2 regions of the Delftia sp. DS1230 genome follow, and region 2 is predicted to be linked to the other one. Evidence: riboswitches for the same ligand, from Rfam matches in the RefSeq annotation. Region 2 holds a riboswitch; the other holds the start of a gene.

Region 1 (14,690 bases), 2.2 Mb from region 2:
AGCGCGCCGACGCGGCCCAGGTGGCCGGCATGCTGGGCCATTGGGAGCAGGCGCTGGCGCATATCGGCTTTCTCGATCCGGCTGCGCCCAAGAAGCTCATGCCGCGCCTCAACCAGCTTTTCAACCGCTCGCAACTGACCGCCGAGGAAATCCACATCCTGCGCGGTGTTGCGAAGGCCATGCTGCAGAGCACCCCACCGAAACGCTAGACTGAGCGGTCTTGTCAACAATAACCAGCCCCTAGATGCTTGACCGCCTGCGCTCCGATATCCAGTGCATCCTCGACCGCGACCCTGCGGCACGCAGCACCTGGGAGGTCATCACCTGTTACCCGGGTCTTCATGCGATCTGGCTGCAGCGTCCGGCGCACTGGTGCTGGAACCATGGCCTCAAGTGGCTGGGGCGCTTCATCTCGCACATCGGCCGCTGGCTCACCGGCATCGAGATCCATCCGGGCGCCGTCATCGGCGAGCGCGTCTTCATCGACCACGGCATGGGCGTCGTCATCGGCGAGACGGCCGTGGTCGGCGACGGCTGCACCATCTACCACGGCGTGACCCTGGGCGGCACCTCGCTGTACAAGGGCGCCAAGCGCCATCCCACGCTGGGCCGCGACGTGGTGGTCAGCGCGGGCGCCAAGGTGCTGGGCGGCTTCGAAGTGGGCGACGGTGCCAAGATCGGCAGCAATGCCGTGGTCATCAAGCCCGTGCCCGCAGGCGCCACGGCGGTGGGCATTCCGGCGCGCATCATCGCCAGCAAGAACGGCCACAGCGCCGACGTGACCGAGCACGACCCGGCATCGGCCAAGGCCGAGTCCATCAAGGTCCCGGCCTCTGCCGCGCCCCAGCCGTTCACGGCCTACGGCATCACCCAGGAAATGGACCCCGTGGCCCAGGCCATGCGCGGCCTGAGCGATGGCGCGGCCGCGCATGAGCAGCAGATCGCGCTGCTGTGGGAGGCCATTGCCAAGCTCTCGGCCGGCAGCAAGGTGGGCGACTGCGTGCCCTGCGAGTCCGAGCGCCCCCAGGCCTTCCAGAAGGACAAGATCGACCAGATCATGGGCAAGTAGGCCTGCACAAGATCACCAAAGATCCCCAAGATCCCCCAAGAAGACCGGAGACTCCGACCAGCATGAACGTTGAACAGGCCTTGCATGCGCGCCGCTCCGTGCGCGCCTTCCTGCCCCAGTCGCCCGATGCGGCGCTGGTGCGCACCCTGATGGAACAGTCGGCCAATGCGGCCTCGGGCGGCAACCTGCAGCCCTGGCGCGTGCTGGCGCTGACGGGCGAGCCGCTGCAGCAGCTGCTGACCGCCGTTGCCGAAGCCGAGCCCCAGGACGCCCAGCCCGGCCTGTCCTACCCGCCCAACCTCTGGGAGCCCTACCGCAGCCGGCGCTTTGCCAATGGCGAAGAGCTGTACCAGTCGCTGGGCATTCCGCGCGACGACAAGCCCGCGCGGCTGGAGCAGCTGGCCCGCAACGGCCAGTTCTTCGGCGCGCCCGTGGGCCTGATCGTGGCGGTGGACGAGCGCATGGGCCTGCCGCAATGGGTGGACCTGGGCATCTACCTGCAGTCCTTCATGCTGCTGGCCTGCGCCAATGGCCTGGCGACCTGCGCCCAGGGCTTCTGGCGCCGCTACAACGACGCCGTGACCCAGGCGCTGGCGCTGCCCGAGGGCTACCACGTGGCCTTCGGCATTGCGCTGGGCTACGAGGACAAGAACGCCCCCATCAACGGCTGGCGCGCCACGCGCGCTCCGCTGGCCGAATGGGGTGCGCTGCGCGGCTTCGACTGACGGCGGCGCATGGCCCCTGGGCAAACCCGCAGGCGATGGGCCGCCAACCATCCCCTATACTTGCCGCTGCTCCGGGGTGTGCTGATGCACTGAGATGCCAACCGGTCCATGCGCTGCATGGGCCAGGCGGCGAACCCGACGAACTTGATCCGGTTGATACCGGCGGAAGAAGAGCGGGACCCTGAAGCGGGGCCGAAGTCAGAGGATGGAAGTCCGCCACGGCGGATACACGCAGGGCCGCAACGGCCAGGCAGGCCACCATCCGATGCGCATCGACCCTTGCCAACCAAGGCTGCTCGTGCGCCTTGGCGTGCGTGGCAACCAGGGGCCAAGGCCATACGGCCCTGGCAGGCCCACACTGGCATAGCCCGGTGCGCGGCCTTTGGCACAGCCCAAGGAGTGTCCGGTTCCCGGAGCGTTGTTGATCGACGCTTTGAACGCAAGGAACCCGACATGAACGCTCCCGATTCCATCTTCACCCCCGCAGCCGGCGAAGCTCCAGACGCACAGCGTTTTTCCGACCTGCTGGCGCAGTCGCGCAAGCCGTTCCCGGCCTCCACCAAGAGCTATCTGCAAGGCAGCCTGCACAGCGGCCTCAACGTGCCCGTGCGCGATATCCAGCTGACCAATGGCGAGCAGGTCAGCGTCTATGACACCTCGGGCCCCTACACCGATCCGGCCGTGGCCATCGATGTGCGCAGCGGCCTGCCGGGCGTGCGCAATGCCTGGATTGAGTCGCGCGGCGACAGCGAGTACTACGCCGGCCGCCTGCGCCAGGCCCTGGACGATGGCGGCAAGCGCGGCGAGGAAGACGAGCGCGTGGCCCGCCTGCGGGCCGAGGCCGCATCGCTGCAGCGCCAGCCGCGCCGCGCCAAGAGCGGTGGCAACGTCACCCAGATGCACTACGCGCGCAAGGGCATCATCACGCCCGAGATGGAGTACGTGGCCCTGCGCGAGAACGGCCGCCGCGAATGGATGGCCGAGTACCAGCAGGACGCCGCGCGCGAGGCGCGCCTGGCCGGCAACGGCCTGGGCGCTGCCATCCCCAAGATCATCACGCCCGAATTCGTGCGCGACGAAGTGGCGCGCGGCCGCGCCATCATCCCGGCCAACATCAACCACCCCGAGATCGAGCCCATGGCCATCGGGCGCAACTTCAAGGTCAAGATCAACGCCAACATCGGCAACTCGGCCGTCACCTCCAGCATCGAGGAAGAGGTCGAGAAGCTGGTCTGGGCCATCCGCTGGGGCGCGGACAACGTGATGGACCTGTCCACCGGCAAGAACATCCACACCACGCGCGACTGGATCATCCGCAACTCGCCCGTGCCCATCGGCACCGTGCCCATCTACCAGGCGCTGGAGAAAGTGGGCGGCATCGCCGAGGACCTGACCTGGCCCATCTTCCGCGACACCCTGATCGAGCAGGCCGAGCAGGGCGTGGACTACTTCACCATCCACGCCGGCGTGCGCCTGGCCTACATCCACCTCACGGCCCAGCGCCGCACGGGCATCGTCTCGCGCGGCGGCTCCATCATGGCCAAGTGGTGCATGGCCCACCACCGCGAGAGCTTCCTGTACGAGCACTTCGAGGACATCTGCGACATCATGAAGCAGTACGACGTCAGCTTCTCGCTGGGCGACGGCCTGCGCCCCGGCAGCGCCTCGGACGCCAACGACGAGGCCCAGTTTGCCGAACTCAAGACCCTGGGCGAGCTGACCCAGCTGGCCTGGAAGCACGACGTGCAGACCATGATCGAAGGCCCCGGCCACGTGCCCATGCACATGATCCAGGCCAACATGACCGAGCAGCTCAAGCACTGCCACGAGGCGCCGTTCTACACCCTGGGCCCGCTGACCATCGACATCGCCCCCGGCTACGACCACATCGCCAGCGCCATCGGCGCGGCCATGATCGGCTGGTTCGGCACCGCCATGCTGTGCTACGTCACGCCCAAGGAACACCTGGGCCTGCCCGACCGCGACGACGTCAAGCAGGGCATCATCGCGTACAAGATCGCCGCCCACGCCGCCGACGTCGCCAAGGGCCACCCCGGCGCCCGCGCCCGCGACGACGCGCTGAGCCAGGCCCGCTTCGACTTCCGCTGGCAGGACCAGTTCAACCTGGGCCTGGACCCCGACACCGCCCAGGCCTACCACGACGAAACCCTGCCCAAGGACAGCGCCAAGGTGGCGCACTTCTGCTCCATGTGCGGCCCCAAGTTCTGCTCCATGAAGATCACCCAGGAAGTGCGCGAATTCGCCGCTGCCAAGGGCGTGGCCGAGCAGGAAGGCATTGCCGCCGGAATGCAGGCCAAGGCCGAGGAATTCAACCGCGCGGGCGGAGAGTTCTATATCCCCATCGTGGCGGCCAGCAGCGATACGACGGCGCGTTGATCGCGCGGCATTGAGCCGATCCGGGCTGCGTGCAATGCGCGGCCCGTGGCCGCCGTGGATGGCGCGGCGGCCTTTCCTTGGGAAAACACCTAGCGGTCCGTGATGGCTGAGGATCAGTCCGTCGCCGAATCGTTTATCTCCAGCCACCTTCTCCCGCCGAGAATTCCATGACCAGCCGTTACCGGCGTTGCCCCGCAGGCTTCGCAGGCACAAGAACAAGAACGCGCTGACTGCACGGCCGCAGTTTTCACGCATGGCCGGCAAGGATTTCAGTACGCCTTGGCCTTAGTGGCGAGGGCTTTCGCCAACTGGCAATCGGGAGGAGAGGGAGATGAATAAACGCATGATCCGCAGCGCTGGCCTGGCCGCGCTTGCATTGGGCACGGCCCTGGCGGCCCAGGCCCAGAGTTCGGTCACGCTCTACGGGCGTGTGGTCGCGGGGGTGGACTACCAGAACAATGTGTACGACCCGGCCACGGGGGGCTCCGGCAGCCTGTGGCGGGCCGTGGGCAACCAGTGGGGCACAAGCATGCTGGGTTTCAAGGGGGAGGAGGACCTGGGCGGAGGGCTGCATGCGCTGTTCACGCTGGAGTCGGGCTTCAGCATCGACGATGCCAGGTTCAACGGCGCAGGTTTCTTCAACCGCCGCACCTTCGTGGGCCTGCGCAGCGGCTGGGGCACGCTGAAACTGGGCAAGGACCTGTCGATCTCGGATGCGCACTGGGCGCTGGACCCCACGGGCCAGCAGTTCATCGGCTCGGCCACGCTGGTTCGGGGGCGCAACTGGGGCGGGCATGACAACATGATCTCGTACGAAACGCCCAGCTGGGGCGGCCTGCGCGTGCTGGCGCTGACCGGCCTGGGCGAGCAGCCGCAGGGCACATCGCGGCTGCGCAAGGATGCGCTGTCGGTGTCCTATACCGCGCCCACGTTCGAGTTGCGCGCCATCTACGATGTGGCCCGCGATGCCAATGGCCACTTCAGCGATCTCTACACCACATCCCGCAACCTGACGCTGGGCGGCACGGTGACGCTGTCCGCGCTCAAGCTGTTCGCGGGCTATGAGCAGCTGTCTGCGCCCGACAGCGCGGCCGGCGTGCCCAACAAGGCGCGGCAGTATTGGATGGGCGCGCGCTACAAGGTGTCAGGCCCGCTGACGCTGATCGGGGCGGGCTACCGCACCACGGTCAACAACGGCGGCGGCAGCGCCAACCTGTTCATGGCGGGCGCCGACTACGCGCTGTCCAGGCGCACGCTGCTGTACGCCAGCGTGGGCAATGTGCGCAATGGCGGCAATGCGAACTTCTCGGTGGAGACCACCAACAACAACCCGGCGCCGGGCGGCAGCCAGACCGGCCTGTACCTGGGCATGGCGCATTCGTTCTGACCGGGGCGGGGCACTTTGGCGGAGGTTGCCGGCCCTTGCTCAAGGGGCTTGCCATCCGCCGCCCAGCACCTTGTTGATCGTCACCTGGTTTTGTAGTTGCGCCAGGTGCAGGGCCGAAAGGGCCAGCTGTGCGTTGCGGCTGCGCTCCTGCGCATCCAGCCAGGTGCGCAGGGGTACCTGGCCTGCGCGGTAGCGTGCCTCGTACAGGCGGGTGATTTCTGCCGATTCCTGCATGACGCGCTGCTGTGCCTGCTCCTGGCTGGCCAGCTCGGTGCGGGCGGACAGGGCTTTTTCCGTTTCCGCCAGCGCGGCGTACAGCGACTTGCGGAAGTTGACCACGGCCTCTTCATGCTGGTTGCGCGCAATGGCGGTGTTCAGCCGCATCTCGCCCACGTTCAGAAAAGGCAGGGTCATGCTGGCGCCCAGGGCCGCCACGGGGTTGGCCAGCAGGTCGAGCAGCGAGTTGCTGGAGCCCCCCAGGCTGCCGGTCAGCGACAGCGTGGGGTAGTAGCGCGCGGTGGCCGCATCGCTGCTGGCCAGGGAGGCGCGCAGCCGCAGTTCGGCGGCGCGCAGGTCGGGGCGGCGGCCCAGCAGTTCGGCGGGCAGTCCTGCGGCAATGGCAGGCAGCGCGCCCGTGGGCAGGGCCTGCGGCTCGCCACCGGGTGCCTCGGCGCCCAGGAGCAGCTCGTTGAGCGCCTGCCGCAGTTCGGCGCGGGCCTGCGTGTACTGGCTGAGCAGCGCCTGCTGCTCGGCCAGCGCCTGCCTGGCCTCGCGCCGTTCCAGGCTGGATACGGCGCCGCTGCGGTACTGCGCCTCCACCAGCTCGCCGGTGCGGCGTGTGTACTCCAGGCTTTGCCGCGCAAATTCCAGGCGCTCGTTGGCCAGGGCCAGTTGCCAGTACAGGCTGGCGGTGGTGGCCGCCAGGGACAGGGCCACGGCCTGCCTGTCCTGCTCGCTGGCCTGGGCCTCGAAGACGGCCGCATCGCGCTGGGCACCCAGGCGGTCGAACAGGTCCAGCTCCCAGCCCACGCTCAGCGTGGCGCTGGACGTCTCCAGCGTGCTGCGCGGGCTGCCGGACAGCGGCCTGCTGGCCCCGGTGCTGAGTGTGCCGCCGGGTTGCGGCAGCAGGGCGCGGCCCGCCAGCTGCGCCTGCAGCGCGGCGCGGCGCACACGGATGCCTGCCGTTGCCAGGTCGGGGTTGCGCGCAAGGGCCATGTCGATCCATGCATCCAGGCGCGGATCGCCGAAGGCGCGCCACCATGCCTCGGGCGAAGGCGCGGCCGCCGAGGGCTGCGCATGCTCGAACTGTGCGGGCAGCGCCACCTGCGGCGCCTCGTAGGTTGTGCGCGTGATGGCGCCGCAGCCGGCCAGGGCCACTGCGCATGCCAGCACGCCGGTCTTCAGCATATGCATGTCAATCTCTCGATAGAGCCTGTACGGGGTCGAGGCGCGCAGCACTGCGCGCCGGCAGGAAGCCGAAACCGATCCCGATGAGGGAGGAGCAGGCCACGGCCAGCACGATGGAGGCGGCCGAGAACGAGAGCTGGAAGCTGGAGCCCGACAGGCTCACTGCCAGGCCCAGGCTCAGCGCCAGAGAGACACCCAGGATGCCGCCCACGATGCAGACCAGCACGGCCTCGATCAGGAACTGCTGAAGGATGTCCGACTGGCGCGCGCCGATGGCCATGCGCACGCCGATCTCGCGCGTGCGCTCGGTCACCGACACCAGCATGATGTTCATCACGCCGATGCCGCCCACCAGCAGCGCAATCATGGCGATGGCCGAGACCAGCAGCGTCAGCGTGGTGCTGGTGCGCGTGATGGCCTGGCGGATCTGGTCGGAGTTCCAGATGAAGAAGTCCTTGGTGCCATGGCGCTCGGTCAGCAGGCTGGTGGCGGCCTTTTGCGCGATCTCGGCCGGCACCGCGTCCTTGATGCGCAGCGTGATGCTGTCCAGGTGGTACTTGCCGACCAGGCGCGTGGCGGCTGCGGTGTAGGGCACGAAGAAGGTGGGCGTGGAGCCGCCGAAGCTGTTTTGCGCAGGCCGGAGCACGCCGACGATTTCCACGGGCATCTGGCCCAGCAGCACGACCTCGCCCAGCGGGCTGGGGTTGGTGGGGAACAGGGCGGTGGCGGTCTTCTGGTCGATCACCGCCACCTGGGCGTGCAGGTCCACGTCGCGCTGGTCGAAGAAGCGGCCCGATGCCAGGCGCAGGCCGCGCACGCGAAAGTGCTCGAAGCCCACGCCCGTCACCTGGGCCGTGGCCGCGTTCTCGCGGTACAGCGCCGTGACGCCGACCGACACATTGGGCGTGGCGCTGTCCACGTAGGGCTGCTCGGCCAGGGCCTGGGCGTCGGCGGCGACCAGGGTCTCGATGGCGGCCGCGCGCGTGTCGCCGAAGTCCTTGCCGGGAAAGATGTCCAGCGTGTTCGTGCCCAGCTCGCTGATCTGGTTCATCACCTGCTGCTGCGCACCGCGCCCCAGCGCCACCACCGAGACCACGGCCGAGATGCCGATGATGATGCCCAGCATGGTCAGGAAGGTGCGCAGGCGGTGGGCGTTCATGGCGCGCAGGGCCATGCGCAGGGCCTCGCCAAAGCGGTCCGACAGTCCGCGCCAGGAGGCCCGGCGCGCGCCGGATGCCGGCTCCACGGGCGGCCTGGCTTCGTGCGGGGTGCTGCGCCGGTCGGCAATGATGGCGCCGTCGCTGATCTCGATCACGCGCGTGGCGTGGGCGGCGACGGCCATGTCGTGCGTGACCAGGATGATGGTGTGGCCGTCGGCATGCAGCTCCTGCAGGATGCGCATGACCTGCTCGCCGCTGGCCTTGTCCAGCGCGCCCGTGGGCTCGTCGGCCAGGATGACGGCGCCGCCGTTCATCAGCGCACGCGCAATGGACACGCGCTGCTGCTGCCCGCCCGACAGCTGGCCCGGCCGGTGCTGCATGCGGTCGGCCAGGCCCAGGCGTTCGAGCAGGGCGGCCGAGCGCGCATGGCGGTCCGTGGGCGCCGTGCCGGCGTAGACCGATGGCAGCTCCACATTGCCCTGGGCCGTGAGGTCGGGCAGCAGGTGGTAGCGCTGGAAGATGAAGCCGAAATGCTCGCGCCGCAGCGCGGCCAGCGCGTCGGGCCCCAGCTCGCTGGTCTCGCGGCCCGCGATGCGGTAGCTGCCCGAGGTCGGATGGTCCAGGCAGCCGAGGATGTTCATCAGCGTGGACTTGCCCGAGCCCGAGGCGCCGACGATGGCCACCATCTCGCCGGCCTCGATGGTCAGGTCTATGTCCTTGAGTACCGCCACCGTGGTGTCGCCCGCAGGAAACTCCCGGCGCAGGCCCTGCATCTGCAGCAATGCATGGTCCATGCTTACATTCCCATCGGGTCGCTGCCGGCCGGCTTGCCGCCGGGGCTGGCCTCGCCGATCACCACCTGCTCGCCGGGCTCCAGCCCCGACAGCACCTGGGCCTGGGCGTTGGTGCGCAGGCCCACGCGCACCTTGCGCTCGGTGACCTGGCCCTGGGCATCGCGCACGCGCACGCTGTAGTTGTCGTCGGCATCGCGGCTGCCCAGCGCGGCGGCCGGCATGAGCACGGCCTTGTCGGCCTGGGCCACGCGCACGGTGACCTGGGCGGTCATGGAGGGGCGCAGCTTGCCTTCCGGGTTGGGCACGTCGAACTGGGCGTTGTAGTAGATGGCCTTGGCGGCCTGGGCGCCGGTGGCGGTCGCTGCGCCAGCGGTGGCGTCCGTGGCGATGGAGGCGGGCGCAGGCTCTATGCGCTCGATCGTGGCGGTGTGGCGCTGGCGGCCACTGCCCAGCGTGGTGAACCAGGCCGTCTGGCCCAGCTGGATCTTGTCCACGTCGGCCTCGGCAATCTCGGCGCGAACGGTCATCACGTCGAGCTTGGCCAGCATGACGATGGTGGGCGTGGTCTGGAAGGAGTTCAGGGTCTGGCCCTGCTTGGTGACCACCGCCACGATCACGCCGTCCATGGGCGCGACGATGCGGGTGTAGCCCAGGTTGATGCGCTCGGTCTCCACCTGGGTGCGTGCCTGCTCTATCTGGGCCTGCAGGGCGCCGACATCGGCCAGCGCGGTGTCCAGCGCGGCCTTGGCGGCCTCATGGTCGGCGCGCGAGGTGGCGTCGGCCTGCAGCAGTTCCTGCTGGCGCTGGAAGGTGAGCCGGGCCTGGACGAGGGCCGCGCGCCGCGCGGCCAGCTGGGCCTGCAAGGCGGTGACGGATGCCTCGGCATTGCGCAGCTTGATGCGCTGCGGCTGGGCATCGACTTCGGCGATCAGCTCGCCGGCCTTGACCTTCTGCCCCAGCTCCACGTGCAGGCGCCGGACCTGGCCCGAGACCTGGGCGCCCACGGCCACCAGTTCCTTGGGGTGCAGCCGGCCCACGGCCAGCACGGTCTGCTCCAGGTCGCCGACGGTGACGGGTGCGGTTGCGAATTGGGTGGAGGGCTTGGCACTGGCCTTCCACCACACCAGGCCTGCGACCATGCATGCGCCTGCGACGGCGACCATGGCCCATTTGCGATTGAACTTCATTCTTCCCCTGCCGCGCGGTCGGCCGCAGGGGAGACAGTCCCTGCCCGGCGCCGCGCCAGATGCTCGAACTTACCAGTCTGGCGCGGTTCGATGTCCCGGCATTGACCAAGGCATGGAGATTCAGTGGAGAAAAGCGAGGAGAGGGAGCGGCCGGGCTGCCCCCTCGGCTCACCGCAAGTTCAGCGCAAGTTCAGCGCCAATATTGGCACTTGCTCTCGGCCTTGGTGGTCCAGACCTGCTCGGCCGGCAGCTTCTTGACCAGCTTGTAGTAGTCCCAGGTGCCCTTGGATTCGGCCGGGGATTTCACTTCCATCAGGTACATGTCGTGCACGTAGCGGCCGTCCTCGCGCAGGTAGCCGCTGCCGAAGAAGTCGTCCATCTTCATGCCGCGCCAGGTGGCCATGACCTTGTCGGCATCCAGCGTGCCGGCCTTTTCCACGGCCTTGAGCCAGTTCATGGTGGCCGAGTAGTCGGCCGCATGGATTTCGCTGGGGCGGCGCTGGGTCTTGGCCATGAAGGCGTCGGCGAACTTGCGCGAGGCATCGTTCATGTCCCAGTACCAGCTGGTGGTGAACTGCATGCCCTGCGTGTTCTTCAGGCCCAGGCTGTGCACGTCGGTGAAGAACACCAGCAGGCCGGCCAGCTTCATGTCCTTGGTCACGCCGAATTCGCGCGCTGCCTTGATGGAGTTGATGGTGTCGCCACCGGCATTGGCCAGGCCCAGGATCTGGGCCTTGGAGTTCTGCGCCTGCAGCATGAAGCTGGAGAAATCGCTGGCGTTCAGCGGCGTCTTGACCGAGCCCAGCACCTTGCCGCCGCGCGCCTCGATGATCTTGGTGGTATCGGCCTCCAGCGCATGGCCAAAGGCATAGTCGGCGGTCACGAAGTACCAGCTCTTGCCTCCGGCCTCCACCACGGCCGCGCCCGTGCCCTTGGCCAGGGCCACGGTGTCGAAGGCGTAGTGCACGGTGTAGGGGCTGCACTGCTCGTTGGTCAGCGCCGAGCTGCCCGCGCCGTTGTCGATGAAGACCCGCTTTTTCTCCTGCGCCACCTTGGCCATGGACAGGGCCGTGGCCGAGTTCGTGCCGCCAAACACCAGGCTGATGCCCTGCGTGTCTATCCACTCGCGCGCCTTGCTGGCGGCGATATCGGCCTTGTTCTGGTGGTCGGCCGTCAGCAGCTCGATGGGCTTGCCCAGCAGCTTGCCGCCGTAGTCGTCGATGGCCATCTGTATCGCCACGGCGCCGTTCTTGCCCTCGACATCGGCATAGAGACTGGACATGTCGGTGATGAAGCCGATCCGAACCTTGTCCTGCTGCGCCAGGGCCGGCGTTGCCAGTGCGGCGGCGCACAGTGCCAGGGCCAGCGGTGTCATCAGCGATGTCTTGGGGCGTTGCTGCATGAAGTCTCCTTGCTTTGGATGGAAAAAGCCCGCTGCTGTTGCGCAGGGGCCGGGTGATTCCATGCTGGCAGGGACAGGGGCCTGCCGCATTGGGGCAAGCACGGGCTTGGTGGCCCCGGTGCGACAGTACAGCCGCTCATCCTTGCAACGTGGCCGGCCCGTTGATTGATCGCCATGCGCTGCGCATCCCGGCCGTGGCTTGTGCGCGCGTCAGGACCTGCTTTTCCGTTCCTTGGGGGATGCGAAAGCACTGGACTTGAATTAATTTGTCTAGAAAACCAATCAAAAATTCAGGTTTTGCTTAGAATAATGGACAAATGAAAACGCCAGAAAAGTCCATCCTTCTTCAGCGCCAACTGCTTTTGCAGTTCGGTGACCGGCTCAAGCGCCTGCGCAAGGAGCAGGGGCTGGGCACGGTCGAGATGGCCTCGCGCGTAGGCATATCCCGCAGCACGCTCGCTGCAGTCGAGTCCGGCGATCCCGGGCCATCCATGGGCACGTACCTGCGGGTCATGTCGGAACTGGGCATAGGGGGAGAATTGGCATTGCTGGCGGGCGACGCCCTGCAGCCCGCGCCCGCAGGAACTGCCGCAGCCCGTTCGCGCCATGCCAGGCCCGTCGTACAGGTTCTGGTGCGTGCGCAGGATGCGCGCCATGAAGTGCAGGATCTGCAAAGCTTGGCATTGCATGAAGAAGCCGTGCGCCTTGTGCGATCTGACCCGGCATTGCTGCAGCAGGCACAGGACACGTTGGAGCGGTGGTTGAGCCAGGGGGATTCGCATTCCGCCAGCCTGTGGAGGCAGTGGCAGGATGTCTTGCAAAATGGCCGCTGGCGCACCATCCTGGCCCGCACGCGAAGGGCCCAGGAACTGCGCCAGGCCTCGCCCCTGACATCGGTGCTGCCCGAACAGGTGCGCCAGCAGGTACTGGCGCAGGTGGGGGATCTCAAGCGGGGCGTTGCATTGGGAGATACAGGGCGGGCCTATGAACCGAGAGGATCTTGAGCACATCATTCGTGCGAGCGGGGATGTGACGAATGAGTATGAATTCGTCATCGTGGGAAGTCAGGCAATCCTGGGCTCCATCCCGTATCCCGAGCCGGTTTTCAGGATGTCCGCAGAGGCAGACATCTATCCGCTCAACGCTCCGGATCTGGCGGACCGGATCGACGGATCCATTGGCGAAGGCTCTCGCTTCCACGAGTCCAATGGCTACTACGCGCAGGGCGTGGGCCCGGACACGGCAGTGCTTGCCTCAGGCTGGCAAAACCGGCTGCACCGTATCCAGAACGGCAATACCAACGATCGCGTCGGCTATTGCCTTGATGTGCTGGATCTCTTTCTCTCCAAGGCCCAGGCGGGGCGCGACAAGGACCGGGTGTTTTGCATGGCACTGATGGAGCATGGCCATGTACAGGTCGATGCGGCACTGAAACTGGCAAGCAGCATGCCGTTGGGTGATGACGGCAAACGGCAATTGCGGGCCCGGATTCAGCGCTGGTTCAAGGGGCTGAAAAAATAAAAAGCAGCCCGCAGGCTGCTTGTCGATTGCCGTGTCCGCGCGATCAGGCCGCAGGTCGCGCGGTGCGCACTGCGCTCTTGGGGCGGAACGCCTTGCAGACGCTGTCGTCCGTTTCCAGATAGGGCCCGCCGATCAGGTCCACGCAATAGGGCACGGCCGCAAAGATGCCGTTGACCTTTTGCGTGCCATCGGGGTTCTTCAGACCTTCCAGGGTTTCGGCAATGGCCTTGGGCTGGCCCGGCAGGTTGATGATCAGGCTCTTGCCACGGATCACCGCCACCTGGCGCGACAGGATCGCCGTGGGCACAAAGGCCAGGCTGATCTGGCGCATCTGCTCGCCAAAGCCCGGCATTTCCTTGTCGGCCACGGCCAGCGTGGCTTCGGGCGTGACATCGCGCGGGGCAGGGCCGGTGCCGCCCGTGGTCAGCACCAGGCAGCAGCCGGCATCGACCAGCTCGATCAGCGCGGCGCTGATGCCGGCCTGCTCGTCGGGGATCAGGCGCGGCTCGAACGTGATGGGGTTCCTGAGCGCGCGGGTGAGCCAGTCCTGCAGGGCCGGCAGGCCCTTGTCCTCATAGACGCCGCTGCTGGCACGGTCGCTGATCGAAACGATGCCGATGCGCACGGCGTCATGGACGGGCTCACTCATCGTCGGCTTCCTCGCCAGCGCCGTCACCGTCCTCGGCTGTCTCGCGGCCCGTGCCGCCCAGCTGCTGGCGCACCAGCTGGAACAGGTCGCGGTAGGCACGGCCCTTGCGCTGGGCCAGGCCGGTGGATTCCTGCACATTGGCCTCATGGGCGCCCGGCATGTCCTTGCGGGCCTGGCGGATCAGGGCGCGCAGCTGCTGGGTGTCGGTGTCGGGGAAATGGTCCAGCCAGATGGACAGGGCCGATTCCTCGGCAATCAGGCGGTCGCGCCATTGCTCGGCGGCGTGCAGGGCCATCTTCTCGGCGGCCGATCCGTTGTGCTGCTCGTCCAGTGCGGCGCGCACGGCGGCGATCTCGGTCTCGTCCAGCTTGCGCATGAGCTTGCCGACGTACTGCATCTGGCGGCGCTTGCCTTCGAAATTGGTGATGCGCTTGGCCTCGGCCAGGGCATCGGCCAGCTGGTCGGGCAATTGCAGGCGCTTGAACAGGTCGGAGCGCAGCGTCAGCAAATCCTTGCCGAGGTCCTGCAAGGCGTCGGACTCGCGCTTGAGATCCGTCTTGCTGGAGTCGGGGGTGCCTTTGAGTTCGGCCTTGAGCTGCAGGTCGAGTTCGCTGCCTTCGGCAACGAAGTGACCTTTGACGTAGTAGCCTTTTTTGGGTTTGCGTGACATGGGGTAGGGGACAAATACAGTGGCGGCGCGGAGGGCGCTGCAGTGGCGGCTATCATAGCCGCCGCTATGAAAAAACCCCGTCCCCGCGCGGCAAGCACCGCCAAACCGCAGGCTGATTCCGGCTTCAGCTACAGCCAACCGTTTTTTGAAGACCTGGTGGACCGTGCCCTGGTCCACGCCAAGAAGCTCGGCGCCACCGACGCCGGAGCCGAGGCTTCCGAGGGCTGCGGCCTGAGCGTGAGTGTGCGCAAGGGGGCGCTGGAGACCGTGGAGCGCAACCGCGACAAGTCGCTGGGCGTGACCGTCTACCTGGGCAACCGCC
Region 2 (14,690 bases):
CTCGCGGCAGGTGCGCAGCAGGTCGTCCTGCAGCTCGGCGCGCGTGATGGCGTCCAGCGCGGCAAAGGGCTCGTCCAGCAGCAGCAGCGGCGGATCGAGGACCAGCGCCCGCGCCAGCGCCACGCGGCTTTGCTGCCCGCCCGAGAGATGGCGCGGATGGCGCTGCGCATGGCTGGCCAGGCCCAGCTGCTGCAGCAGCGCCAGGGCGCGTTGTTCGTCCTGCGGCGCGGGGCGCCTTTGCAGCGACACGGGCAGCAGCACATTGCCCAGCGCCGTATGCCACTCCAGCAGCGTGGGCGCCTGGAACATGAAGCCCAGCTGCGGGCCGGGCTCGGCCAGCTCGGCGCCACGCAGCAGGATGCGGCCCGACTGCGGCCTGAGCAGCCCCGCCGCCAGCTTCAGCAAGGTGGTCTTGCCGCAGCCGCTGCGGCCCAGCAGGCAGTGGACCTCACCGGCCTGCACGCGCCAGTCCACACCGTCCACCACGGGCGGGCGGCCCGGGTAGGTGAAGACCACTTGCTCGACATCGAGAAACGCCATGGTTGCAGCCCCGTCCGTCCCCTCTTGCAGGTTCGCCATGTCAGTCCGCATACGGCGCAAACGGCTGCGCCGCCGCCTCGGCAGATTGCTCTATCTCGGTCATGCGCACCAGGTCCAGCAGGTTGAAGCGGCCGTCATGGTGCCAGCCGGCCTCGGGCATGCTCATGGAGCCGATGGCACTGATGCGCGTGACGCCGGCCGCGCCCAGCAGGCCGGCCAGGCGGTACAGCTGCTCGGGCGAGGCGGCAATGCCGGCCGTCTGCAGGTAGTCGCGCTGCGCGGCCACCACGGGCACGGCGTCATCCAGGCGGTCCACACCCACCACGGCAATCGTGCGGTACAGGGCCGTGGGCGCCAGCGGCTGCAGGCTGTCGCTGTACGCCACGCTCCAGGGCGCGTCAACGGGGCCCAGCAGCTGCTGCGCGTCGCCCGACCATTCCACGGCCTGCTGCCAGCGGGCCACGGCGGCGCCCTCCTCCAGCTCCAACGGCCGGCGCGCAAAGCGCCGCTGCAGGTTGGCCAGCTCGGCCGCCAGATAGTCGGCAAAGGCACGCGGCGGCACGGGGGCACCGCGCTCCACGTAGAAGACATGGGGCGAGTAGCAACCCTGCTGGTCGTAGCGCATCACGTCCCAGGCCGCCAGCCGCGCCACGGCGGGCGCCTTGAGCGTGTCCAGCGCCTGGGCGCCCACCATGCCGAAGCCCAGCTTGTGGCCATGCGGCAGAAAGCGCGTGGTCACGGGCAGGCGCTGGCGCAGCGCCTGCAGCGTCTGGTTGCCGCCGTAGGCGAGCACGGTGTCGGCCTCGGCATGGAGCGCGGCGGCTCCACCGCCATCCACGCCATCGGCGCCATCCGCCCCATCCACACCACCCGCGCCGCTCCACCACACCACGGCCAGGCAATCGGTCAGCGGCGGGTGCACCTCGGCCAGCAGCCGTGCGAACCAGCCCGCGAACAGCGGCTCGGCGCTGGCCAGCTTGCCAATGGCTGGCGCCTTGACCAGCAGGCCGCAGACCAGGCTCCACAGGGACAGCGCAGGCACATTGCCGGCCCAGCTGTGCATCAGCAGGTCGGGCCCGAAGGCGCGCACCGCGCCGCCCTTGGGCGCGGGCTGGAAGCCGTCCAGCACGGCCGGGTTGGCAAAGTCCTCGGCCACGAAGCGCCGCAGCTGCGCGGCGCGAAAGGTCTTGAAGAAGCCCGTCAGCCCCAGGCGCACCATGTCGGCGTCATAGCCGCTGACCACGGGCAGCCAGGCCTCGGCCTGGCGCCGATAGGGATCGCTGCGGTCCAGCAGGCGGGCAATGGCACGGTCGATGGCATCGATGATCTCGGCCACGGGCATGGCCCTGAGGTGGCGGTCGGCGGCACGGCGCACATGGGCTGCCAGCGCATGCATCTGCGGGCCGGTCAGCAGGGGCACGGAGACTTCCAGCCGCACGCCGCTGCGTTCGAAGGGCAGCACATGCCACTGCACCTCGTCCTCGCGCAAACCAGGCAGTTCGGGCAGGTAGCCGGCCGTGATCCTCTCGATGTTCATGCAGCAGCGGCCTTCACGAATTCATCGACCGCCAGCGAGCAGCCCTTGGCCGCTGCGCCCTCGGCACGCCCCAGCAACAGGAAACCGCTGTTCTCGCCATGGCCGGCCCACAGGCCCACGTCCTCGGTGAGGATGGTGGTGACCGCGTTGTAGTTGGCCAGGTCGCAGTGCACGAGAATGCCGCGCTCGCCGGGCGCCACGCTGCGGCCGGTGACGGGCTCGACCAGGCGCGAGCGTATCCAGTGCGGCCCCGACTTGACCGAGGGCAGCGTGGCATTGCCGTCGTCATAGAACTGCGTGCTCAACTCGGTCATGCCGTACATGTTGATGCAGTGGCTGCGCGGCACGCCCAGCAACCGGGACAGGTCGGCGTAGAAATCCTCCAGCGGCAGCTCGCGCGACTGGCCCTTGTAGCCGCCCGTGTCCAGGATGCGGCTGCCCGGCGGCAGGCAAAAGCTGCGGCCCTGCTCGCGCAGCGCGTCCATCACATGCACCAGGCTGAAGCTGGCGCCCAGCAGCGCATAGGGGCGGCCGCTGCGCTCGGACTCCTCCAGCACGGCGCACAGGCCGGGCATGTCCAGGCCGTCGGGGGTGAGGAAGTAGCGGCTGTCGGGAGTGCCGAATTCCGTCTTGGCCAGCGCCAGGTAGTGGGCCAGCGAAGAGTTGGGCATGGCCTGCTCGTCGGGAAAGAGGATGCCCATTGGCAGGCGCTCGTGCCCGGCCATGAAGCGCTGCGCGAAGTTGCGCGTCATCGACGCATCGTAGACATCGAGCGCGGGATGGAAGTGACGCCCGCGCGAAGACAGTCCCTTGGCCTGGCCCGTGGTGCCGCTGGTCATGAACACGCGCTCCGCGGGCGAGGCCGACTCGCTGCGCAGCTCCATGGCCTTGAACGCATCGATGGGCACGGCGGGAATGTCGCTCCAGGTCTTCACATTGCGCAGCGTGGCGCCGCGCCGCTGGCAGAAGCTGCGAAACGGCGCATTCGATTCGTATTGGTAGGCGAACAGCCGCAGCGCCAGTGCGTCGAACTGCTCGTCGGTGCAGCCGTCCATGGCGATGAATGCAAGCAGGTCTGCGACCAGAGAAGCCGCCTGGGGCCGGGCCTTGTCCATGGAATTCCTTCGAGAGCTGGGACGTGATGCTCCGAAGGCGCCCCGCCCGTGGCGCATGGGCGGCCACGCAGGGGTGCAAGCTCTTCTTCCGCCGGAATGACCCGGTTCAAGTTCTCGGGTGTGGATCTCAGCACTGGCGTGCACCCCGGAGCGGAGAGCTATCTTACAGCAGGGTCGCCAACGCCGCAGGCCCGGGGCCATCGCCCTGCAAGACTGCGTCAGCCCAGTGCCGTCAGCCGCCGCATCACCCACTCCACGGGCCCCTGCGCCGCCTTCTTGCTCCAGGCCCAGGCGGCCAGGCTGGCGATGATCACGTACAGCGCGGCGGCCACGGCCACTTCGCGCAGGCTGCGTGATCCGTCCAGAGCGCCCATGGCCTCCAGCAGGCCCATGCCGATGAGGATGTGTGCCAGGTACAGGGTCAGCGTCATGCGCCCGGCCGGCAGCAGGCCGCGCCACGGTCCGGCGGGCCAGCGGTCGGCCAGCCGCAGGCAGGCGCCTATGGCAATGCTGGCGCAGCCCAGGCCCATCAGCAGATAGGCTGGGCCGGGCGGCATGGGGCCGGTGGCCAGCCAGGGAGCCCATTCACTCTGTGCCGCAAGTGCCGAGACGGCGCAGGCCGCGCCCACCATCAAGCCGCCCGCAGCCACCAGGCCCCATTGCACGCGCGGCTCGGCCAGCGGCAGGCGCGCCAGCAGCATGCCGCAGAGGAAGAACGCAAACCAGGGCAGCACCGGATGGAAGCCGTTGAACAGCAGGTTGCGCGCAAAGCCGGCCGGCTCCCACAGGCCCTGGTAGGACAGGCTCGCCCAGTCCCAGCCCTGGCTGTAGTCCAGCTGCAGCAAGGCCCAGGCGGACAGCACGGCCACTGCCGCCATGCCGGCCAGCAGCGCCCGTGCGCCGGCCTGCAGCCAGGCGATGGCCAACACGAAATACACCGCGTAGTAGTGAATGATGTCGGCCGGAAAGATCAGCAGGTTCATGCCACCGGCCACCAGCAGGAACAGCGCGCGGCGCAGCGTCCAGAGGCGCGCCGTGGCCGGCTCCAGCGAGCGCGTGGCCAGCACCAGGCCCAGTCCCGCCAGCACCACGAAGGTGGCCGAGGCCTTGCCCTCCAGAAAATGGAAGAACGACAGCAGCCAACCCGGCTCCTGCAGCGCGGGATGCATGGCCTGCTTGAAGTTGACGAACACCATGCCTGCCAGCGCCAGGTAGCGCGCCAGGTCCAGCCCCGCCAGGCGGGCGCCCCTGCCGGTGGCGTGCCTCATGTCGCGTCCCCCCGTGCCTCGCCTCCAAGAAGGCAGGCCAGCAAGGCGGGATGCAGCACATCGACCCCTTCATCCGCCCCCGCGTCTTCTTGCGGCGTCACCGCCAGCGCAAAGCGCAGCGCATCGCTTTCCACGGCATCCAGCAGCAATTGCGCGGCCAGGCGCACGGGCACGGCGGGCCGCAAGAGGCCCTGCTGCGCCCCGCGCTCCATGAAGCCTGCCAGGCCGTCGAGCATGCGCCTGCGGTTGGCCTCGAAGGCCGGCGCCAGCCCGGGCGAACGCGCGATCTCGGACAGGCATTCGGCGCTGAGCACGGCCCATTCCCGCTGGCGGCACAGCGCCTGGTAGGCGGCCAGGAATTGCGCCACCACAGGCAGCGAAGGGGCTGCGGCCCGCTCCAGCGCCTGCAGCAAGGGCAGCAGCTCGGTCTGCTCCTGCGTGGCGACCTCGGCAATCAAGGCCTGCTTGCTGTCGAAGTGGTTGTACAGATTGCCCAGGCTCACCGAGGCAGCCTGCGCGATGTCGCGCATGCTGGTGCAGTGAAAGCCGCGCTCCACGAAGCACTGCAGGGCGGCCTCCACGATGACGGCCCGGCGCTCGCTGATGTCTTCTTTCTTTTTCATGCCCCGAATGATGAACGAACGTTCATTCATAGTCAACACCGGGGCATGAAATCACAGCGGCGGCAGGGGGCCCACGCCCGAAGGAACGGCCTCCTCGTTGGGCCTGCAAGGCTGGCGCAGCATGCGCCGGCAGTCCGGCAGCTGCCGCTCATGGGCATAGGCGATGTGGCCCAGCACGATCTTCGACGGCCGGCTGCGGTCCAGCCAGACGGTGTTGGTCGAAGGCGTGGACAGATGGTCGAAGGCCCAGTACCCGGTCTGCGAAGGCGTGTCCAGGGTCACGCGCAGGCTGGAGCCCGCGCGGAACACATGGGCGAATTTCTGAATTTCCACGCGCATGAGCGTGGGCTCGCCGGGGCGCAGCGGGCGCACGGCGGCCTCGGTGAAATCGCCCCAGGGCCGCAAGGCGGTGGAGCGCTGGCCGTCCAGCGCACGCATGGAAGCACGCAGCCAGCCGCGCTGCACGAACATCTCCTGGCCGTCGGGACGCACCTCCGAGACGGTGACCTGCACATCGGTGTCGCCGGCCGTGGCGCTGAGCCACAGGTCCAGCGAGGCCTCGCCATAAAAGCTCAGCGCGCGCGGCAGCGGGGCCGTGGTGAAGCGCAGCAGGCCCTGCCCGGCGGGGCTGGCCGTCCATTGGCCCGCGCCGGACTCGGTATCCGCGTCGGGATGGTTGGCCTCGGCGCCCGGCAACGGGTAGCGGTAGCTGGCCGACTGGCGCTCGGCCTGCGGCGGCGCATCGCCCAGGCCGCCGCCCGGCTGCAGCCACAGCGTCATGGGCGTGACGCGCACGGGCAGCCGGTCAAAGCTGGCCACGGCCGAGGGGCGCAGCTGCCCATAGTCGCCCCCACCGTTCATCCACTGCATTTCCTGCGCCAGCAGCACGCGGGGCGTGTGCTCGAAGCCATTGCTCTCGCCCTTGAGAAAGCGCGCATAAAAGCGCTTCATGGTCTCGCGCAGAAAGGGGGCGTTGTCGGTGTGGTGGTCGCCGTTGGAGCTGATCAGCCACATCTTGTCCGGGGCGATGCTGTCCTCGTAGTAGCCCATACGGGTGCCCACCTGCTCGTCCTGCCAGGACTGGGTGCCCAGCGTGGGGATGTCGATGCGGTGCGTGGAGTTCATGGCGCTCTTGAGCGCGTAGCGGGCGCCGAAGAAGCGGTCCTCGTCCAGCCAGCGCGCCATGTCCAGGTCAGGGCGCTGGATCTTGCGGATGTTGTCCTCCACGACCTGGGCGCATCCGGTATCGCCATCCAGCGCCCTGGCATCGTCGGCGGCCTTGCGCCATATCGCGGGGAACTGCCGCCACCAGTTGGCGGGAAAGCCGATGTTCTGGATGCCGCCCGGATAGGCCACGTCGCGGTAGGGATCGGCCACGTTCTTGCCCGGCGCGATCGCCTTGAGGCTGGGCGGACGCTGGGCCGCCACCCACAGCTGGTCGTAGCCCGAGTACGAATAGCCCACCATACCCACCTTGCCCGTGGACCACGCCTGGCGCGCCGCCCACTCCACCGCATGCGCCCCGGCCGCGCCCACGGAGGCGTCGGCCCACTGGTTCTCGCCCGTGGAGCAGCCTGTGCCGGGCACGTTCAGGCCCATCACGGCATAGCCTTCCTGGGTCCATTCCTGGGTGGTCTGGTCCGTGACCGAGCCCGATCCGTAGCCGTCGTACTCCATCAGCACGGGAAAAGGCCCCGGCCCCTTGGGGAAGACCACCGAATAGCGCATCTTGTTGCCGTCAGGCAGCTGGATGTAGCCCCAGATGCGCGGCCCGGGGTTGGTGCTGCCCGAAGAGCCCCCGCCGCAGGCCGCGAGGCCCAGGGCAAGGGTGGCGATGCCGGCCGCGCCGAGCCACGCGCGGGAATGGCGAAAAGTCATCATGGATGGTCCTCCTGGTTGCTGATGCAGTCATGCCCGCAAGGGGGCAGGCCGCAATGTAGGACCGTCCGGGCGCATGGCGCACGCGCAGGCTGAAGGGGGGCTGAAGCACGCCTGAAGACAGGCTGAAGGCGAACGCGGCCAATCGCCACGGCCTTAGGCCCCGGACCACGGCAGCCGCGCGCCACACTATGATTCGATTTTCAGTTCCTTGAACCCATGCCCCGCGCCCGCACATCCAAGCCCGCTCCGTCCGAAGAGAACACGGCCCCGTCCGGCGCCACAGCGCCGGGGCCGTCCATCGACGCCTCTTTCCTGCACACCCTGGTCGGCTACAACGCCCGGCGTGCCTCGATGTCCATCATCGAGGTGTTCGTGGAGCGCATGGCCACCCACGATCTCAAGATGGTGGAGTTCTCCGTGCTGTCCCTGGTGTCCCACAACCCCGGCATCACCTCGCGCCAGCTGTGCACGGCGCTGGACGTGATGCCGCCCAACCTGGTGGGCCTGATCGCCGCCCTGGAGCGGCGCAAGCTCATCGAGCGCCGCCCCCATCCCACAGACCGCCGCGCCGTGGGCGTGCACCTGACGCCGGCCGGCGCCGAACTCACGGCCCAGGCAGAAAGAACGGCGGCCCAGCTGGAGATGGATGCCACCTACCGCCTGACCGATGCCGAGCGCAAAACGCTGATCCAGCTGCTGCAGAAGATCTACAACTGAGCGCGCTCAGTCCGCCTTCTGCGCGGCGGGCCGGTCCAAGCCCAGCAGCCGCACCGCATTGCCCTTGAGGATGCCGGGCATCACCTCGGGCTTGAAGCCGGCTTCCTGGAAATCCTTCATCCAGCGCTCGGGCGTGATCAGGGGATAGTCGCTGCCGAAGAGCACGCGGTCCCTGAGCAGGGTGTTGGCGTACTGCACCAGCTGCCGGGGAAAGTACTTGGGGCTCCAGCCCGACAGATCGATCCAGACATTGGGCTTGTGCAGGGCCACGGACAGGGCCTCGTCCTGCCAGGGAAAGCTGGGGTGGGCCATCACGATCTGCATGTCGGGAAAGTCGATGGCCACGTCGTCCAGGTGCATGGGATTGCTGTAGGCCAGGCGCAGGCCGCCGCCGCAGCGCATGCCGCTGCCAATGCCGCTGTGGCCCGTGTGGAAGATGGCCGGCAGTTGGTGCTCGGCCACCACCTCGTAGATCGGCCAGGCCATGCGGTCGTAGGGATGGAAGCCCTGCACCGTGGGGTGGAACTTGAAGCCCCTGACGCCCTCTTCCTCGATCAGCCGCCGCGCCTCGCGCGCACCCATGCGGCCCTTGTGCGGATCGATGCTGGCGAAGGCCACCATCATGTCGCTGTTGGCCCGCGCAGCCTCGGCGATCTCCTCGTTGGGAATGCGGCGCCGGCCCAGCTGCGATTCGCTGTCCACCGTGAACATCACCAGGCCCAGGTTGCGCTCGCGGTAATAGGCAACGGTCTCGGCGATGGTCGGGCGCCGGCCGTTGCCGAAGTACTTGTCGGCGGCGCGGTCGTACTCCTCGCCGTAGTTGTCGAACGGGTTCCAGCAGCTCACCTCGGCATGCGTGTGGATGTCGATGGCAATGAGTTTTTCGTGGTCCATGTCTGTCTCCTGTGCGGCCTGCTGCCTGCCCCGCAATCAAGGGGAAGTCCCAATAAGAAATTCGCAAAGGCCGCTTGAATTGGTTATTAAATATAACCAAAATCGCGGCCATCAGAAAGCGATGCAGATGCAGGCAACGGCTGCCACGCAACGGATTCGCGCTGAGGCTTCACACCACCTTCCGAGGAGACAGACATGGACAGAAAGATCCACAAGACCCGTTCCCGCGCCTTGCCGGCCGCGCTGGCCGCCGCCCTGCCCGCCCTGCTGCTGTCGGCCTGCGGCGGCTCGAGCGACGGCATCGCGCAGTTGGCCGAGGCCCGCCCCGCCACGCTGCTGTCGTGCACGGACCTGGCCGCGAAAATATCCTTCCCCAACACCCGCATCACCGCCGCCGAGACCGTGGCCGCCGGCACGCTGGCGGTGGCGGGCAAGCCCATTGCCGAGCACTGCCGCGTGACCGGCCGCATGCACGAGCGCGTCAGCACCGTGGATGGCCAGAACTACGCCGTGGGCTTCGAGATGCGCCTGCCGCGCGACTGGAACGGGCGCTTCTTCTACCAGGCCAACGGCGGGCTGGACGGCGTCGTGAGCACGGCCGTGGGCGCGCTGGGCGGCGGGCCGCTGGGCAACGCGCTGCAGATGGGCTTTGCCGTGCTCAGCTCCGATGCCGGGCATGCAGGCAGCCTGGGTCCCTTCTTCGGCCTGGACCCGCAGGCGCGGCTGGACTATGGCTACCAGGCCGTGGGCAAGCTCACGCCCATGGCGCGCAGCGCGCTGCAGACGGCCTATGGCAAGGGGCCTGACCGCTCCTACCTGGGCGGCTGCTCCAACGGCGGGCGCCACGCCATGGTGGCGGCCTCGCGCTATGCCGACCAGTACGACGGCATCATCGCCGGCAACCCCGGCACGCGCCTGCCGCTGGCGGCCATTGCCAACATTGCCGGCGCCCAGGGCTATGCGAAGCTGGCGACCACGCCCTCGGACCTGGGCACGGGCTTCACCCAGGCCGAGCGCCGCCTGGTCAGCCAGGCCGTGCTGGCCCGGTGCGATGCGCTGGACGGGGCCACCGACGGCATGGTGCAGGCCGGCGCAGCCTGCCAGGCGAGCTTCGACCTGTCGCGCGATGTGCCCACCTGCGGCGGTGCGCGCGACGGCAGCTGCCTCAGCGCCGAGCAAAAGAGCACCATTGCCGGCCTGTTCAAGGGCGCCACCACCAGCGGCGGCAGCCGCATCTACAACAGCTTCCCGTATGACGCGGGCCTGGATACGGCCGGCTGGGCCGGCTGGAAATTCTCCAACCCCATCAGCCGCGACTCCGGTGCCGTGGCCTTCATCTGGCAGACGCCGCCGGAAAGCGCCGCCAGCTTCAACGACGCGCAGTTCGCCCTCAACGGCAGCGTGGACAGCATGCTGGCCAAGGTGCAGGCGACCAACGGCACCTTCACGGAAAGCGGCCTGTCGCTGATGATGCCGCCCGACTACGGCAAGCTGCCCGTGCTGCGCAACCGGGGCGCCAAGCTCATGGTCTACCACGGCACGGCCGACCCCATCTTCTCCAGCGATGACACCGTGCAGTGGTACGACACGCTGCGCCGCAACCATGGCGACGCCGCCGACTTCGCCCGCCTGTACCTGGTGCCCGGCATGAACCACTGCAGCGGCGGCCCGGCCACCGATCAGTTCGACATGCTCAGCTCCCTCGTGGCCTGGGTGGAGAAAGGCCAGGCGCCGGACCGCGTGATCGCCAGTGCGCGCGGCGCGGGCAACGCGGGCGGCACCAACGCCGACCTGCCCGCCAACTGGTCGCCCACGCGCACCCGGCCGCTGTGCCCCCATCCGCTGGCCGCCCGCTACAACGGCAGCGGCGACATGGAAAGCGCTGCCAGCTTCAGTTGCCGCTGACCATGCACTGAAGGCGGGCGGCGCCTGAACGGCCCGCCCCCTTCCGCCCTCATCCACCCCCTTGTCCGCAGTCCCGCCCCCCGGCGGGGCCTGGCCCCGCTGCGCCTGAAAAAAAGGCGCGCGGACACCCACGCCAAGACGGCAACGATTTTTCAAACCAGAGGAGACATCACCATGCAAAAAACCCCTTCCCCGCTGACCCTGGCGGCCGCCGCTGTGCTGGCCCTGGCCGGCTCCGGCGCCAGCTTCGGCGCCTTCGCGCAAGGCACCTCCAGCGTCACGCTCTACGGCATCGTCGATGTGGGCGTGGAGCACCTGAACAATGTGGCGGCGGGCGGCGGTCTCAGCCGCATGCCATCGACCACCAGCATGGTGCCCTCGCGCTGGGGCCTGCGCGGCAGCGAGGACCTGGGCGGCGGCCTCAAGGCCATCTACACGCTGGAGTCGGGCTTTGCGCCCGACCAGGGCACCTTCAACCAGGGCGGGCGCGGCTTTGGCCGCCAAAGCTGGGTGGGCCTGGGCGGCAACTGGGGCAGCCTGACCATGGGCCGCCAGAACTCCATGCTGTTCTGGTCGCTGCTGGACTCGGACATCATCGGTCCGGCCGTCTTCGCCATGGGCTCGCTGGACGCCTACATTCCCAACTCGCGCGCCGACAACATGCTGGCCTGGCGCGGCAACTTCGGCGGGCTGGCACTGGGCGCGGGCTACAGCTTCGGGCGTGACACCGTCAATGCCGGCCCCAGCCCGGCAGGCACCAACTGCCCGGGCGAGAGCGGATCGGACACGCAGGCCTGCCGCCAATGGTCACTGTACGCCAAGTACGACACACCGGCCTGGGGCGTGGCGCTGGGCTACGAGCAGCAAAACGGCCGCACGCCGGCCTCGTCCACCGACCCGGTGTTCGGCGGCATGAACTCCAGCGCCAAGCATGACGAGCGCCTGCACCTGGGCGGCTACTTCAAGCTGGCCGGCGTGAAGATCGGCGGCGGCCTGCTGCGCCGCGACAACGACGGCGACGCCGTCAAGCCACGCAGCAACCTGTGGTACGTGGGCGCCTCCTACCCGGTCACCGAGGCCCTGGTGCTCGAAACCCAGTGGCTCACGCTGCGCTACCGCGGCGTGTCGGGCTACGACTCCGACCTGCTGGTGGCACGCGCCATCTACAACCTGTCCAAGCGCACGGCGGTCTACACCCAGCTCGGCCACATCCGCAACGACCGCCTGGCGACCGTCTCGGTCAGCGGCGGCGCGCCGGGCAGCAACACCGCGCCGGGACGCTCGCAGACCGGCATCAACGTGGGCATCCGCCACATGTTCTGAGCCGCTTCCATCCGCCTGCCTTTCCCATATTCACCAGGAGACATCCCATGCAGATGCATCGCCGTCATTTCGTCCAGGCCCTGGGCAGCGCCGCCGCCCTGGGCTCGCTGTCACCGCTGCAAGCCCTGGCCCAGGCACTGGACCAGGTCAAGATCATGTACGGCTTTCCGGCCGGCAGCTCGGGCGACAGCGTGGCCCGCCGCGTGGCCGAGCGGCTGGGCGGCACGCCCTACAGCAAGGGCCCGGGCTTTGTGGAGAACAAGCCCGGCGCCGGAGGCCGCATCGCGGTGGAGGCCTTGAAGAACTCCCCGCCCAACGGTTCCGTGCTGGCACTGGCCCCCGTATCGGCCTTCTCGGTCTATCCCCACATCTACCCCAAGCTGACCTACAGGCCCGAAGACGCAACGCCCGTATCGATTGGCGCCGTGATCTACCACGGCCTGGCCGTGGGCCCCGCCGTGCCGGCCGAGGTCAAGACGCTCAAGGACTTCCTGGCCTGGGCCAAGGCCAACCCCGACCGCGCCAGCTTCGGCTCGCCGGGCGCGGGCTCCATGCCGCACCTGCTGGGCGCGCTGCTGGGCCTGCGCTCGGGCGTGGAGCTCAAGCACGCGCCCTATCGCGGCACCGTGCCGAGCATCACCGACCTGGTGGGCGGCCAGATCGCGGCCACCATGAACCCCAGCGGCGACTACCTGCAGTACCTGAAGGCGGGCCGCCTGCGCGTGCTGGCCACCTCGGGCAAGCAGCGCTCGCCCTTCCTGCCCGACGTGCCCACCTTCACCGAACTGGGCTTTCCCGATGTCACGGTGGAGGAATGGTTCGGGTTCTACGCGCCCGCCAAGACCCCGGCCGCCACCATTGCCAACGCCAACGCGGCCATCACCGCCGCGCTCAAGGACAAGGCCGTGATCGACGGGCTGGCGGCCCTGGGCCTGCTGGCGCGCGGCAGCACGCAGCAGGAAATGGCGGCCGACCAGCAGGCCGAGTTCGAGCGCTGGAGTTCGCTGGTCAAGCAGATCGGGTTCACGGGCGAGTCCTGATGGCGCACCCGGACGGCAGGTCCATATCCCTTCGCGAAACAAGGCCACACTCATGCAACAAATAATGTTGCATGAAACAGAACAGCCAATTCTCGGACGTCCTGCATGTGCTGCTGCACATGGCCGAGGGCGATGGACCTGCCACCTCCGACATGCTCGCCGCCGCGCTGCAGACCAACCCGGTCGTGCTGCGCCGGCTGATGTCGGGCCTGCGCGATGCAGGCCTTGTCACCTCCGCCAAAGGCCATGGCGGGGGCTGGGTGCTGTCTTGCGAGCTGGACCGCACCACGCTGCGCGGCGTGCATGAAGCCTTGGGCGCCCCTGATCTGGTGTCGTTGGGCTTCAGGGAAGACCGGCCCGAATGCCTGGTCGCCCAGGCCGTGAACGAAGCGCTGAGCAATGCGGTGCAGCAGGCCGAGGCCGCCCTGCTCGCGCGGCTGGGCACGGTGACGCTGGCTGCCCTGTCCCAAGACTTCCACGCCCGCCTGGCCCGCCATCGCGCAGCAGGCGGCCAGGGTTGGCACCAACTGCAGGAGCACTCGCATGAAACACGTTGATTTCGCCGTCATCGGCGGCAGCTATGCCGGCCTGTCCGCCGCGCTGCAACTGGCGCGTGCGCGCCGCCAGGTGCTGGTGGTCGATGCCGGGCTGCGGCGCAACCGCTTCGTGGACCAGGCCGGCGAGACATCGCACGGCTTTCTCACCCAGGATGGCGTGGCCCCCGCCCAGATCGCCGCCCAGGCCCGGCAGCAGCTGATGGCCTATCCCACCGTGCAGTGGCTGGACGGCACGGCCGAGGACGCCCGCGTGGCGCCCGATGGCCGGCTGGAGTTCCGTGCAGCGGGCACGGCCATCAGCGCTGCCCGCATCGTCCTGGCGCTGGGCGTGCATGACAGCCTGCCGCCCGTGCCGGGACTGGCCGAGCGCTGGGGCCGCAGCGTCTTTCACTGCCCGTACTGCCACGGCTACGAGATGAATGCGGGCCGCATCGGCATCATCGCCAGCTCGGCCCTGGCCCACCACCACGCCGTCATGCTGCCCGACTGGGGCCAGACCACGCTGCTGCTCAACGGCGCCTACACGCCCGGCGCCGAAGAACTTTCCACCCTTGCGCGCCGGGGCACCCAGGTGGAGGCCACGCCCATCGCCCGCCTGGAAGGCCGGGCCGACGTGCTGCTGCAGGACGGCCGCCGCCTGGTCATGGATGGCCTGTTCACCCAGCCGCGCACCCGCATCGCCAGCCCCGTGGCCGAACAGCTGGGCTGCGCCCTGGAAGAAGGCCCCATGGGTCCCTTCATCAAGGTCGCGGAAGGCCAGGCCACCAGCGTCCCCAACGTGTTCGCCTGTGGCGACGCGGCCCGCGCGGCCGGCAACGTGGCCATGGCCGTGAGCGATGGCGCCATGGCCGGCATTGGCGCGCACCGGTCGATGATGGGATGGTGAACTGCGGCGCCTGCCCTAGAGCGTGCTATGCACTTTGATGTGCCCGTGAAAGCCGGGAAAGGGGTCCGGGACGAGGCGTGGCACGCTCTATCCGAAGACCGTGCCGCCCGCATCCAGCGCGGGCGGCCGCAGAAGATCGGCATTGACGCCCATGGCCTCGCTGGCCCGCTCCACGGCCTGCCACAGGGGGGCCGGCATCTGCAGTATTTCCTCGGGGGAGTTCGCGCGGGCGATCCAGTCGCTGATCTCAACGTGCTGCTCGGGGGTGAGCAGGTCCAGGTTCAGCATTTCGTCAATGGTCTTCATCGGGTGTCGGTCTGTCGCTCGTGTGCGGAAGGTGTACGGAAAAGGAACGGCCCGTGCATTGTCAGCGGTCCACGGCAGGCAGTCGCTGCAGCAGGGCA

Evidence for each region. Region 2 has a riboswitch for thiamine pyrophosphate ahead of AAN986_RS10600 (long-chain-fatty-acid--CoA ligase). Riboswitches for the same ligand answer to the same signal wherever they lie in the genome.
Region 1: it holds a riboswitch for thiamine pyrophosphate, as region 2 does, so the genes downstream of both, thiC (phosphomethylpyrimidine synthase ThiC) here and AAN986_RS10600 (long-chain-fatty-acid--CoA ligase) in region 2, are expected to answer to the same signal.

Annotation. Positions count from the first base shown of each region.
Region 1 covers NZ_CP157763.1:4,547,284-4,561,973, reverse strand. The annotation lists gene AAN986_RS20540 (RNA methyltransferase) at 1-209, shown strand, start outside; gene cysE (serine O-acetyltransferase) at 245-1,069, shown strand; gene AAN986_RS20530 (nitroreductase) at 1,132-1,794, shown strand; TPP riboswitch at 1,857-1,982, shown strand; gene thiC (phosphomethylpyrimidine synthase ThiC) at 2,248-4,191, shown strand; gene AAN986_RS20520 (porin) at 4,523-5,578, shown strand; gene AAN986_RS20515 (efflux transporter outer membrane subunit) at 5,618-6,991, opposite strand; gene AAN986_RS20510 (MacB family efflux pump subunit) at 6,993-8,939, opposite strand; gene AAN986_RS20505 (efflux RND transporter periplasmic adaptor subunit) at 8,942-10,126, opposite strand; gene AAN986_RS20500 (ABC transporter substrate-binding protein) at 10,317-11,528, opposite strand; gene AAN986_RS20495 (helix-turn-helix domain-containing protein) at 11,846-12,532, shown strand; gene AAN986_RS20490 (DUF6036 family nucleotidyltransferase) at 12,513-13,049, shown strand; gene mog (molybdopterin adenylyltransferase) at 13,093-13,698, opposite strand; gene yjgA (ribosome biogenesis factor YjgA) at 13,691-14,368, opposite strand; gene pmbA (metalloprotease PmbA) at 14,435-14,690, shown strand, end outside.
Region 2 covers NZ_CP157763.1:2,363,962-2,378,651, reverse strand. The annotation lists gene AAN986_RS10610 (ABC transporter ATP-binding protein) at 1-579, opposite strand, end outside; gene AAN986_RS10605 (acyl-CoA reductase) at 581-2,077, opposite strand; gene AAN986_RS10600 (long-chain-fatty-acid--CoA ligase) at 2,074-3,192, opposite strand; TPP riboswitch at 3,259-3,350, opposite strand; gene AAN986_RS10595 (DUF418 domain-containing protein) at 3,411-4,460, opposite strand; gene AAN986_RS10590 (TetR/AcrR family transcriptional regulator) at 4,457-5,083, opposite strand; gene AAN986_RS10585 (CocE/NonD family hydrolase) at 5,135-6,964, opposite strand; gene AAN986_RS10580 (MarR family transcriptional regulator) at 7,181-7,681, shown strand; gene AAN986_RS10575 (4-hydroxyphenyl-beta-ketoacyl-CoA hydrolase) at 7,688-8,575, opposite strand; gene AAN986_RS10570 (tannase/feruloyl esterase family alpha/beta hydrolase) at 8,771-10,480, shown strand; gene AAN986_RS10565 (porin) at 10,655-11,803, shown strand; gene AAN986_RS10560 (tripartite tricarboxylate transporter substrate-binding protein) at 11,851-12,843, shown strand; gene AAN986_RS10555 (Rrf2 family transcriptional regulator) at 12,915-13,400, shown strand; gene AAN986_RS10550 (NAD(P)/FAD-dependent oxidoreductase) at 13,387-14,286, shown strand; gene AAN986_RS10545 (hypothetical protein) at 14,374-14,592, opposite strand; gene blaOXA (class D beta-lactamase) at 14,654-14,690, opposite strand, start outside.